2 regions of the Shewanella sp. 6_MG-2023 genome follow, and region 2 is predicted to be linked to the other one. Evidence: riboswitches for the same ligand, from Rfam matches in the RefSeq annotation. Region 2 holds a riboswitch; the other holds the start of a gene.
What was found. Region 2 has a riboswitch for thiamine pyrophosphate ahead of Q4533_RS03965 (TonB-dependent receptor). Riboswitches for the same ligand answer to the same signal wherever they lie in the genome.

Region 1: it holds a riboswitch for thiamine pyrophosphate, as region 2 does, so the genes downstream of both, thiC (phosphomethylpyrimidine synthase ThiC) here and Q4533_RS03965 (TonB-dependent receptor) in region 2, are expected to answer to the same signal.

What each region holds. Positions count from the first base shown of each region.
Region 1 is NZ_JAUOQU010000024.1:59,306-65,141, forward strand. Features, by position in the region: gene Q4533_RS14330 (HesA/MoeB/ThiF family protein) at 1-331, opposite strand, end outside; gene thiE (thiamine phosphate synthase) at 328-2,157, opposite strand; gene thiC (phosphomethylpyrimidine synthase ThiC) at 2,160-4,226, opposite strand; TPP riboswitch at 4,482-4,581, opposite strand; gene Q4533_RS14345 (hypothetical protein) at 4,807-5,836, opposite strand, start outside.
Region 2 is NZ_JAUOQU010000004.1:126,673-132,508, reverse strand. Features, by position in the region: gene Q4533_RS03985 (CsgG/HfaB family protein) at 1-59, shown strand, start outside; gene hinT (purine nucleoside phosphoramidase) at 640-996, shown strand; partial or broken gene Q4533_RS19680 (PaaI family thioesterase) at 1,007-1,390, shown strand; gene Q4533_RS19675 (PaaI family thioesterase) at 1,562-2,032, shown strand; gene Q4533_RS03970 (YcfL family protein) at 2,121-2,510, shown strand; TPP riboswitch at 2,669-2,777, shown strand; gene Q4533_RS03965 (TonB-dependent receptor) at 2,926-5,112, shown strand; gene Q4533_RS03960 (hypothetical protein) at 5,283-5,543, shown strand; gene pnuC (nicotinamide riboside transporter PnuC) at 5,584-5,836, shown strand, end outside.

The DNA of each region.
Region 1 (5,836 bases), on a different contig from region 2:
CGTCTTCATAGGCTGCTGCTAACTTATCTTTGGCAAGTAGCGCTTTGCTTAAACCAATATCTTGTTCGTTAAAAAGTAATTGCCGCGACAGATTTGAAAGCTCTACCTTGTCATGATCCATCAATATCAGTTCTCCAACTCCCGCGGCGGCCAATTGCTGGGCAACACTGTGACCTAAACCACCGATTCCGATGATCAGTAGCCGGCTATTAAGTAATTTAAGCTGACCAAGCTCACCCATATCAGTCAGTAAAATATGACTGGCATACTTGATAAACTGCTTGGAAGTGAGCCCACTCTTATTAGCTTGACGCTGTTGTGTAATCGTCATGACACTGGCTCACACTGCTTTAGTTTCACTGATGGCTTGTGGGATTTTACATGTAATTGCCTTGGCTGTTGCTGAGGTTGTTGCTGAGGTTGTTGCTGAGGTTGTTGCTGAGGTTGTTGTGCAGCCGCTAGATGCCATTGCTGCTCTAACAATGAATAAGCCTTGGCAGGGTTTTCTGCTTCAGTAATGGCTCTTACCACGGCAACACTATCAACCCCAGTGGCTTTGATATCCGTTATAACACTTGCATCAATACCACCGATGGCCACGGTTGGGCATACGTTGTTAAGTAATGCACTGTAGCGTGCTAATTTTGCTAAGCCTTGAGGCTTTGACGGCATCACCTTAGTGGTCGTTGGGAAAATATGCCCTAAGGCGATATAGGATGGATTTAATTGCTGAGCTAATAGAATTTCAAATACGCTGTGGCTAGATAACCCAAGGGCTAGCCCTGCCGCTGAAATTTCATTTAAGTCAGCTAACTCAAGGTCTTCTTGACCTAAATGAACCCCGAATGCACCAAGCTGTATTGCCAGTTGCCAATGATCGTTAATAAACACTTGGGCGTTATATTGCTTACCCAGAGCTATTGCGCGGCTAATATCTTGTACTAGTTTGGTTTGCTGAGCATCATTAGAGACCTCATTGACAGCATTAGCTTTAATTCGCAGCTGCACTGTGATGCAATTGGCTTCTAACACGCTTTGCAGCATAGTCACGTCATCCACAACCGGATAAACACCAATGCCCTTATGCAGCGCAGGAAAGCGGCAATCTAGGTAGCCCTGAGCTGTATTTATTAATCCATTGCTAAACTTTCCACCAGCAGCTAATTCTTGCTGTGTTTTGCCTAAATTGTTAATTTCAGCGCCACTTACGGCAGTAATTTCAGGGTAGTATTGTATTTCATCAGGCCAAGCGGTTTTTGCCACTGGCCCTGCGCCTTTACCAAATGATTCACTGCACACTAATCCCTTGAGTACATATGCTTTTGCCATCACAACGGCATCATGAAGTACATAGTTATGGGCTAAAAAGCATGCTATCGCAGTGGATAAGGTGCAACCTGTGCCATGGTTATTACTTGTATTAACTCGCTCGCTATTAAGCCAATAAGCTTGATATTGATGGGCGTCACTCACGCCGTGAACTTTACGGCAAATGAACAAATCATTGGCTTTGGTTTGTTGCCATACTGCATCACCGCCTTTGGCGAGCACATGACAATGAAGCTGTTTAACCAGTTGCGCTGCCGCACTATAAAAACCATCACTTGAGTCTAGGCTTTGGCTTTTAATTGTGCACTGAGGTTCAAATTCCACGCTGTTAGTATCAGTCAGCGTGTGTAACTCCCTAACATTAGGGGTAATTAAGCTAATTAGACCTTTAAAAGGGCTAAAATCTAACGGCTTTTTTGCGCGCTCATTTAAGCTATCACCACTACTGGCAACCATGACAGGATCTAAAATAATCGGGATCAGCTGGTTAGCTAAACTCTGACTTTTAAATGTCTTTAACCAATTAGCAATGAGTGCCAATTGTTGTTGATTGGCAATTAAGCCAATTTTTATGGCTGCTGGCGCTAAATCGCTAGCAAGTGTATTTAGCTGTGCCAATAAGATGGATTCTGACACAGCCTCGACTAGTGTTACAGCCACCGAATTTTGCGCAGTAACAGTGGTAATTGTGCTGCAGCCAAAACACTGTAAGTCATTTATAGTTGCTAAATCTGCCTGTATGCCGGCGCCGCCACCACTATCTGAACCGGCAATAGTCCAGACGATGGGCGACATGGTTTCTAAGCTATGTGGTTGTGAAACATTCATGGTTAAGCCTCTAATTCAGCAGTGGTCTTAACTGCTAAATCTGCGCTTGTTGCTGTGTCTGGCTTAGAAGGTAACGGATGATAAATTGCATAGCCTGTGGCTTTAAATTCAGCTGACTTTTGTGCCATGGCTGATTGAATATCTACACCGCTACTAACGCTTATATCTGCACTTGCGTCTACGGAATTAACATTGTGATTAGAGTGTGCCTGCAGGTGTTTAAATTCGCTAGCGTCAAGCACGTTCACCTTTTGTAACTGATCACGCGCTTGCTTTGCAGCGTATTCACGCACTTCTTGAGTGATTTTCATTGAGCAAAACTTTGGCCCACACATAGAACAAAAATGCGCAACTTTGGCAGACTCTTGGGGGAGCGATTCATCGTGATAAGCACGAGCGGTATCTGGGTCTAAGCCTAAGTTATATTGATCTTCCCAGCGAAATTCGAACCTTGCTTTTGATAAGGCATTATCACGAATTTGCGCACCAGGGTGACCTTTAGCCACATCGGCAGCATGAGCTGCAATTTTATAAGCGATAAGTCCTTGTTTAACATCTTCTTTATTCGGTAAACCCAAATGCTCTTTAGGAGTGACATAGCACAGCATGGCCACGCCATACCAAGCCATCATTGCCGCCCCAATCCCTGAGGTGAAGTGATCATAACCTGGCGCAATATCGGTGGTTTGTGGGCCGAGTGTGTAAAAAGGCGCTTCATCACAATGGGCAAGCTGCTTTTCCATATTCACTTTAATGAGCTGCATCGGTACATGGCCTGGGCCTTCAATGATGGTTTGCACATCATTTTCCCAAGCAATGTTAACCAGCTCGCCTAAGGTTTCTAATTCAGCAAATTGCGCTTCATCATCGGCATCGGCAATACTGCCGGGCCGCATACCATCGCCTAATGACAATGACACATCGTAGGCAGCGCAGATTTCGCAAATCTCTCTAAAGTGCTCATACAAAAAACTTTCTTTATGGTGACTTAAACACCACTTTGCCATGATGGAACCACCACGAGAAACGATGCCAGTAAGACGTTTTGCCGTCATTGGTACATAACGCAGCAGTACCCCAGCATGGATGGTAAAGTAATCGACGCCCTGCTCTGCCTGTTCAATCAAGGTATCTTTGAAAATGTCCCAATTTAGGTCTTCAGCGACACCATTTACTTTTTCTAACGCTTGATAGATGGGCACTGTACCAATGGGGACAGGAGAGTTTCGAATGACCCATTCACGGGTTTCATGGATATAGCGCCCCGTAGACAAATCCATTACAGTGTCAGCGCCCCACCTCGTTGACCAGACCAGCTTTTCAACTTCTTCTTCAATTGAAGACGTCACAGCAGAATTACCAATATTGGCATTAACTTTGACTAAAAAGTTACGCCCAATGATCATTGGCTCAGCTTCTGGATGATTAATGTTTAACGGGATAATGGCGCGGCCGCGGGCAACTTCATCACGGACAAATTCAGCGGTAATAGGCTGGCCAATGTGAGCGCCAAAAGCTTCACCGGGGGCTTTTTGAGTCAAAATCTCATCAGTGACTTGCTCTCTAGCCATATTCTCGCGAATGGCAATATATTCCATCTCAGGTGTGATAATGCCTTTACGAGCGTAATGCATTTGAGTAACGCGGCGGCCTGACTTGGCTTTTTTAGGGCGAACAAGGGCTTCAAAACGCAAATGATCTAAACCGTCGTCAACCAAACGCTGTTGGGTAAAGTCAGAGCTAACTCCATCAAGTTGCTCTGTATCTTCGCGCTCTTCAATCCAAGCTTGGCGAAACTTGTTTAAGCCTAAACGGACATTAATTTCAGCATCAGGATCTGAATAGGCACCGGCGCAATCATAAACTTTAATGGCTGGGTTGGCTTCAGTAACGGGCGCATCTTCACTACCGCCAAGGATAGTATCGCTTTGATGAATTTGACGCATGCCCACTAACAGATCGGGGCGGGATCCGCTCAGATAGATCTTTTCAGAATTTGGGTGCTGTAAAGGTTTTAGGGTTTCAATAAAATTTTGCGCTTGAGCGCGGGTTTCACGACGATTTGACATAAGCAACCTCAAAATAAAAAAATAGAGTTGCTTGCCTGGAGAATTGTTGATGACGAGCGAGTTAACATTAACTCTGTAATTGACTTGAATTTACACCTTAACTTTGGACCTTAAATATCGGCAAATGGCGGGTTAAATTAACTTCAGCAATAACTCTGCTTTAATTAATTCTATCTTTTATTTTGCACTAATATTTATGATCTAGCCACGCAGCCATTCACTATAAAATTGCTGCTGACTGTAGGGTAAAAATAAGCAAATTAACTGCTTGTTTCCTTCGCAGGTTCTAGCCTGATCAGGTTCAACGGATCCCGAATAAACGGTCTCAGCCATAAAGGCACTCCGACAAGATGGCTGCAGTATAGTCAGCTTATTTAATAAAATACAAGTCTTTGACAATTTTCGAATTGGAATATGAGTTAAATTATTTCACTAATTAAAATACTGTTATATATGGATCTAATTTACAACCAAGCGATTAAGACCCAATTAATACAGAAATAATTTGATAAATAAATTTGATAAATATTATTCATTTTTGATGTTGTTGAAATAAATCTTTTGTGAAAGTCTGAACAGTTCAAGGTAATTTAAGTTTCGATAAGCGTTGTTGAATGGCGTTATCTAGTGCTTTTTTTGTTTTGCCTCCTTCACATGGGTGTCCTAAATCTAAGCCTTCGGCATAAGGGTTAATTTGGGTTGGTAATGCCACCAATCGATGGCAAGTTTCACCAATCTTAACAATTCTATTTGGATCTAAACGATGATTGAGGGTAGTTGGTTGGCGCTTATCTTCTATTACTATTAACTCTATATCATCCATTTCAGGGGTTAACTCACTGGTGCTGGCACCACTAACAGAAGTCGCTAAATGGGCTTGCTGACTTATTTGCTGATTAACTTGTTGTTGATTGAGTTTATTTATAAAGGAATGGCTAGCTTGATTGATGGCCGATAAATTGTCGCTTGTTATGGTATTGGCCTCTGAGATGGTTTCATTAAACAATTGTGGCTTAAATAGATGTTCGTTACTGCTATCTTTTTGCTGCTGCAGATACATGCTATCAACTGAAGACCAATCGAACTGGTGCGTTTCGGCTTGCACTGCTTCTGCTATTGGCAATTTTTCAATTATGGGCTTGTAGTCAATGGGCTTTTGGTTAACAGCTTTTTGGTCAATATCTTTTTGGTCAATAGGCTTTGGGGAAATTGCCTTTTGATTGACAGTATCTTTTGGGCTAGTTGCAACTGCAGGCGCTATTGAGCTTGTATCGACAACCTTATTAGTACTTTGTTTGTTCGATATAGTTTGATCGATTATTTCTTCATTGGTAATGACTTCACTGACGACCTCTTCAATCAAGGCTTGTTCACTTGGCAGGGTCTTAGCTAGCTGGGTAATTTGCTCAGCCGTTAAAAAGTAGGCTTTTATTTCTTGGTTGTTACTTTCAGATGTCGCAGCTTTAACGGCTTGTTCACGGCTGATCTCGACAAAATGGCTAATGGTGTTATCAGCTAAGGAAAATAGCATAAACACCAGCACAACATGTAGCCCTGCAACAATAATGCTCGATGGTGATGTCAGTATCTTTTTAAACTCGTTATCAGAA
Region 2 (5,836 bases):
AGTATTGGTTAGAAGCCCATAAAGAAGCGCAAGTCAGTGCCAGAATTAAGCGTGGCTAATTATCCGTCCTGAATAAATAGCCCCTAATTAACAGTCCCTTATGTTTCAATCACGATAAAGGTGCCAATGGCGCCTTTTATGTTTTCTGGGGGTAAACTTCTAGATACACAGACGCAGCCCTTAAGGCGATAACCACATAAGCAGCTTAGCTTTCATTATGGTTAAGTTAAGCCAAGCTTTCATTATGTGGTGATCAAAAAGATGCCTAAGAAGTCTAATTGCATAAGGTTTAAAGGTAACCACCAAGAAATATAGCGTTTTTTTAGCGACTTCAATGTTAATTGCTGGGGATACTTCAAATAAATCCCCTTTAGCATTGATAACAATGATGTGATAATGCCTAGATAAACTCTAAGTAAGTGAGCGTTGCTATAGTTAATCGAGCTGTCAAAATTGGCTTGATAGTGCCAACAACATTCAACAGTGATTAATAGCAAAGTGTTAAACTTGCTTGGCTTAAGTGACAAATGCAGCAGTAGCTATTATATAGTTAAGCAAGCGCTTAGTTGGCTGCTTGATTAGCGCATTCAACAATGATTTTCACTACTTCGATTATAATAACCAAAAGGATGATCAATCATGGCTGAAGAAACCATTTTCAGTAAAATTATACGCCGAGAAATTCCTGCCGACATTTTGTTTCAGGATGAGCTCGTCACCGCTTTTCGCGATATAAACCCACAGGCACCAACACATATTCTGATTATTCCAAACCATTTGATCCCCACAGCCAATGATGTAAAAGCATCTGACGAACTGGCATTAGGGCGAATGATGACAGTTGCGGCAAAGCTGGCTGATGAAGCGGGTATTGCACAAGATGGTTACCGCTTAATCATGAACTGTAATAAACACGGTGGCCAAGAGGTTTACCATATCCATATGCATCTACTTGGCGGTAAGTCACTTGGGCCAATGCTAAGTCGGTTGGATTAATACTAATAACATGAAAATAAACAGTGATTTTTTTCCGTTAACCGGCGTAGCAAGCCGATTTGTTAATCAGCTTGCCCATTGCCGTCGATTGAATATTAGTGCGTTAGAAGCCAGTGAACATCACGTATTACTGGAGTTGCCTTATAGCCAAGATATCATTGGTGACCCAGATACTGGGGTGATACACGGCGGTGTGGTGACTACGATAATTGATACCGCATCCGGCACTTCTGTTGTATGCGCTATTTTAGAGAAGTATAAATCCTTAGAAATATCGCCAACCTTAGATTTACGGGTTGACTACATGAAACCGGCTGAGCCAAACAAACCGCTGTATGCATTTGCAGAATGTTATCGTTTGTCGGCCAATGTGGCGTTTACCCGTGCGATTGCTTATCAAGACAGTATTGATGATCCTATTGCGCATGCTGTTGGCTCATTTATGCGTATTAGTCCAGAAATGGTGGGTGAAGAGTTTAGACAAGCTTTGATGGGCTGCGCTGATGAAGCAAGTGCAGTCAATTCAGCTGCTAATAACCAGCCTGATACTCAAAGTGTTGAAGTTATGCAGGCAGGCAATGCCAGTTTAACTGTGGGCGATATTAATGTTCATGATGTGGTTAAGCGGGCCATTGATTTAAATGACTATAGTTATTTATTAGAGAAAGTCCCTTATACCCAATTTATCGGGATGAGTGTTGATCGCTTTGGTGATGAAATGGTATTTAAGCTGCCAACTAAAGATGACAACATTGGTAATCCTATTCTGCCAGCCATACATGGCGGGGTTATTGCTGGATTTATGGAAATGTCGGCGATTGTGCAGTTAATGGTATTTATGCAAGCTAAGAAAGTGCCAAAAATTATCGATTTTTCAATTGATTATTTACGTGCGGGTTTACATCAAGATACGTTTGCTGAATGTAAAATTACTCGTCAAGGACGCCGAGTTGCTAATGTTAGCATTAATTGCTGGCAGAAAAATCGTAAGCAGCTAATTGCTACTGCGAGAGCGCATTTCTTGCTTGATCAGTAGAAGTAACACACAGTTGATGCATAGATGAGCAAGCTGTTTGACACTGAGCCGACCATTTATTTTTAATACTTAAAAAAAGGAATTAATGATGACATTAAGAGTAATAATGATATCGCTAGCGTTAATGCTATCAGCCTGTGCTAATCATACCGCGGGAGTCATGGTTAGCTCTAATAGCGAAGTGAGAGTTGATAATAACTCTTTTGCGAGAAAAGTCGCTGTTGAGCAAGTCAATGTCAGAACGCAAGCGGATTTATTGCAAGGTTCTGCATTAATCATTAGCAAGGTGTCAACGGATTTAAGGCTGCAATATAAGTTTACTTGGTTTGATGTTGGTGGCTTTACCATTGAAGATGAAGCAAGCAGCTGGAAGTCATTAAAGCTACATGGCAAACAACAAATGCAGGTTAGCGCCGTTGCCCCTAATGCCAATGCAAGCCGTTTTGAAGTATATGTAAGAGAAGCATTCTCTAACTAAGTGTATCTTTTAAAATATAAAACACGCTTAATTGCGTGTTTTTTGTTTTATAGGCTTAGCTAATCATAAAAATATCTATGTGATAATTTTTTGTACTTAAATAGTTAATAAAAAGTGCCTGTTAGTGCTGTTGCACAGATGAAGGATAGTTTATAATCCGCCGCGCCAAGGGGTGTTTATCGTGTTGATAAACTGAGATGTCTAAAGACAAACCCTTAGAACCTGATCCGGCTCATACCGGCGTAGGAATAGGCTGCATGCTTTGCCGTAAATGTTAGTCATTAACTCAGTCATAAACCAAGTCGTAAACGAAAAACGACACCAATTTAATAACTGATAATTGTAATGACAGTCATGGATGCACATAACTAATTCACTATGCTTGCCGGATCTCAAAATTATAATTTGAGGTCCTATGTCTGTAATAAAATCTAAATCGCCACTAGCGATTGCCATTCTTGCCGTTTTATCCACTTCCGTTGTCGCTCAAACAGAAAATGTTGAACGCGTGGCGCCCGCTGCTGAAAAAATGGAAGTCATAGTGGTTAACGCTGACTTTAGTAATATAGCGCTAGAAAAAGTGCCATCCAGTGTTACCGTCATCGATAGCCAACAATTGCAAGATGAGGGCGCTCAACATTTTGAAGATGTATTAAACTCTATTGCTAATTTTAACTGGTCTGGCGGCAGCTCTCGGCCTAAGTATTTCCAGATCCGTGGTGTGGGTGAGCAAGAAGAATATCAAGGTGCACCAAACTCTTCAGTCGGCTTTATTGTTGATGATATCGACTTATCCGGTATTGGCATGGTGTCAAGCATGTACGATATGCAACAAGTTGAAGTACTTCGTGGTCCGCAAGGCACACAATATGGCGCCAATGCGTTAGCGGGTCTTATATATCTTAAAAGTAACGATCCCACCGATGTGTTTGAACATGGTGCACAAGTCTCCCTTGGTGACGATGACTTACAAACCTTCTCAGGTTTTAGCTCAGGCCCAATTACCGATTCTGGTAAATTACTTTACCGGGTGTCCTTAGAGCAGCACTCACAAAATGGTTACCGCGACAATACTTACCTTGAACGTGAAGATACCAATGCCCGTGACGAATTCACCGCCCGAGCTAAATTGCGTTGGTATGCAGCAGATGATGTGCAATTGGATTTAACCTTGCTTCATGCCAATTTTGATAATGGCTATGATGCCTGGACGTTAGATAATAATGGCTTTGAAACTATTACCGATAAGCCTGGTGTTGATGCGCAAAAGACCACTGGTGCTGGCTTAAAAGCCACATTCAGCAGTTTTGAAAAGTTCGAACTCACCTCGTTAACTTCATTTGCACAAACCGATCATCACCATAATTATGACGGCGATTGGGCCAACCCTGATTACTGGGATTCGAAACAATGCAGCATTTATGATGATGACTGGAACGTGATTGGGACTGAGCCATGTGTTTATGATTACACCTGGGATAAACAGGGTGAGCGTAAAACCGTGTCACAGGAACTTCGTATCAGCTCAAACGAAGCTGGCCGAATTTTTAACGATTCGACTGATTGGTTAATGGGCTTATATGGCATGAACCTTCAAGAGGATAATGACTTATATTCTGAATACAATGGCTGGCCAGATGAAGTGCTGCAATCGGAATATGAAGCGACCAACTATGCTATTTTTGCTCAAACCGATACCCAGTTTAGTAATGGTTATGTATTTTCAGCTGGGGTTCGTTTAGAGCGCCGAGAAAGTGAATATTCAGACAGTAATGGTGATAAATTCTCACCTAGCGAAAACATGTGGGGTGGTCATTTAGCGCTATCTAAACCCATAAACCAAGACCATAATACCTATCTGCGTATTGCTCGCGGTTACAAAGCGGGTGGCTTTAACATGAGTTTGCCAGCTGAATTAGCCGATAAAAAAGAGTTTGATACTGAAATCTTATATAACTACGAGTTAGGGCTCAAATCTTCGTGGTTACAAGGTCAATTAGATACCAACTTGGCATTCTTCTATATGGATCGACGCGATCAGCAAGTGGCGGCATCACAACAAGACCCTGATGATCAGCAGCGCTTCATTCTATTTACCGAAAATGCAGGTAGTGCTGAAAACTACGGCGCCGAAATCGACTTTACCTACTATGCCACCGATAACATTCAATTCTACGGTAGTGCAGGTTGGTTAGAAGCCACCTATGGTGATTATCAATACAAGGATAAATATGGCAATGTCGTAGATTTAACAGGTCGAGAGCAAGCCCATGCGCCAAAATTTACTTATAGCGCAGGCATGAGCTATGTCAGTGATTCTGGCTGGTTTACCAATTTAAATGCTAGCGGTAAAAGTGATTTTTACTACTCTGATAGTAACGAATCAAAGTCAGACGCTTATACTATTTTCAATGCTCGAGTGGGTTATGAAACACAAATGTGGTCAGCGTATTTATGGGGCCGCAACTTATTTGACGAGCAATATGGCACCAGAGGCTTCTACTTTGGTAATGAACCAGACTTAGATTGGGCCGATAAGCAATATGTACGTTTCGGCGATCCACGTCAGCTAGGTATTACCTTAAACGTCAAGTTTATGTAGCTTGACTGCAAACTATGTTAATTAAAGGGGGCTGTTAACCTGTTGGGTTACAGTTGATTTATTTAATAATAACAATACTTAACACTAAATTGCCGTCATGTTTTGAAAAGTTTTTTACCTTAAACTTTGATAGACTATGACGGTATTTTTATCACGATTAAGGAATTTCCATGAAATTGACTGCCGAAATCAGCATGTATCCATTTAATGAAAACTATTTAGACCCGATAAAGTGGTTTATTGGCCGAGTAGATAGCTACCCTAATATTGAACGTAAAACCAATGCGATGGCGACTCAGGTGTGCGGTGAATACGCAGATGTGATGGCCATGCTAGCAACCGAAATGGAAGCGGCCCATCAAAAATGGGGCAAAGCAGTATTTGTATGTAAATTTATTGGTGGCGAGCTTGATTTAAGCCACACCGAATAACCTGTAAATTCATCATAGTAATGAAATAGTAGCCAACGTTATGTTATCTGAGATCGTTCAATCAATACAAATTGCCATTACTGAAGTGTCTGTAATGACAGGCTGGGAAGCTGTTGCAGTGATTCTGGCAATTGCGTATTTGATATTAGCCATGAAAACCAATATTTGGTGTTGGGCGGCAGCCTTTGCCAGTACTGCCATATACACAGTGCTGTTTTGGAATGTGTCATTGTTGATGGAATCAGTGCTAAATGTATATTACATGGCGATGGCGATTTATGGCTTTTGGCTGT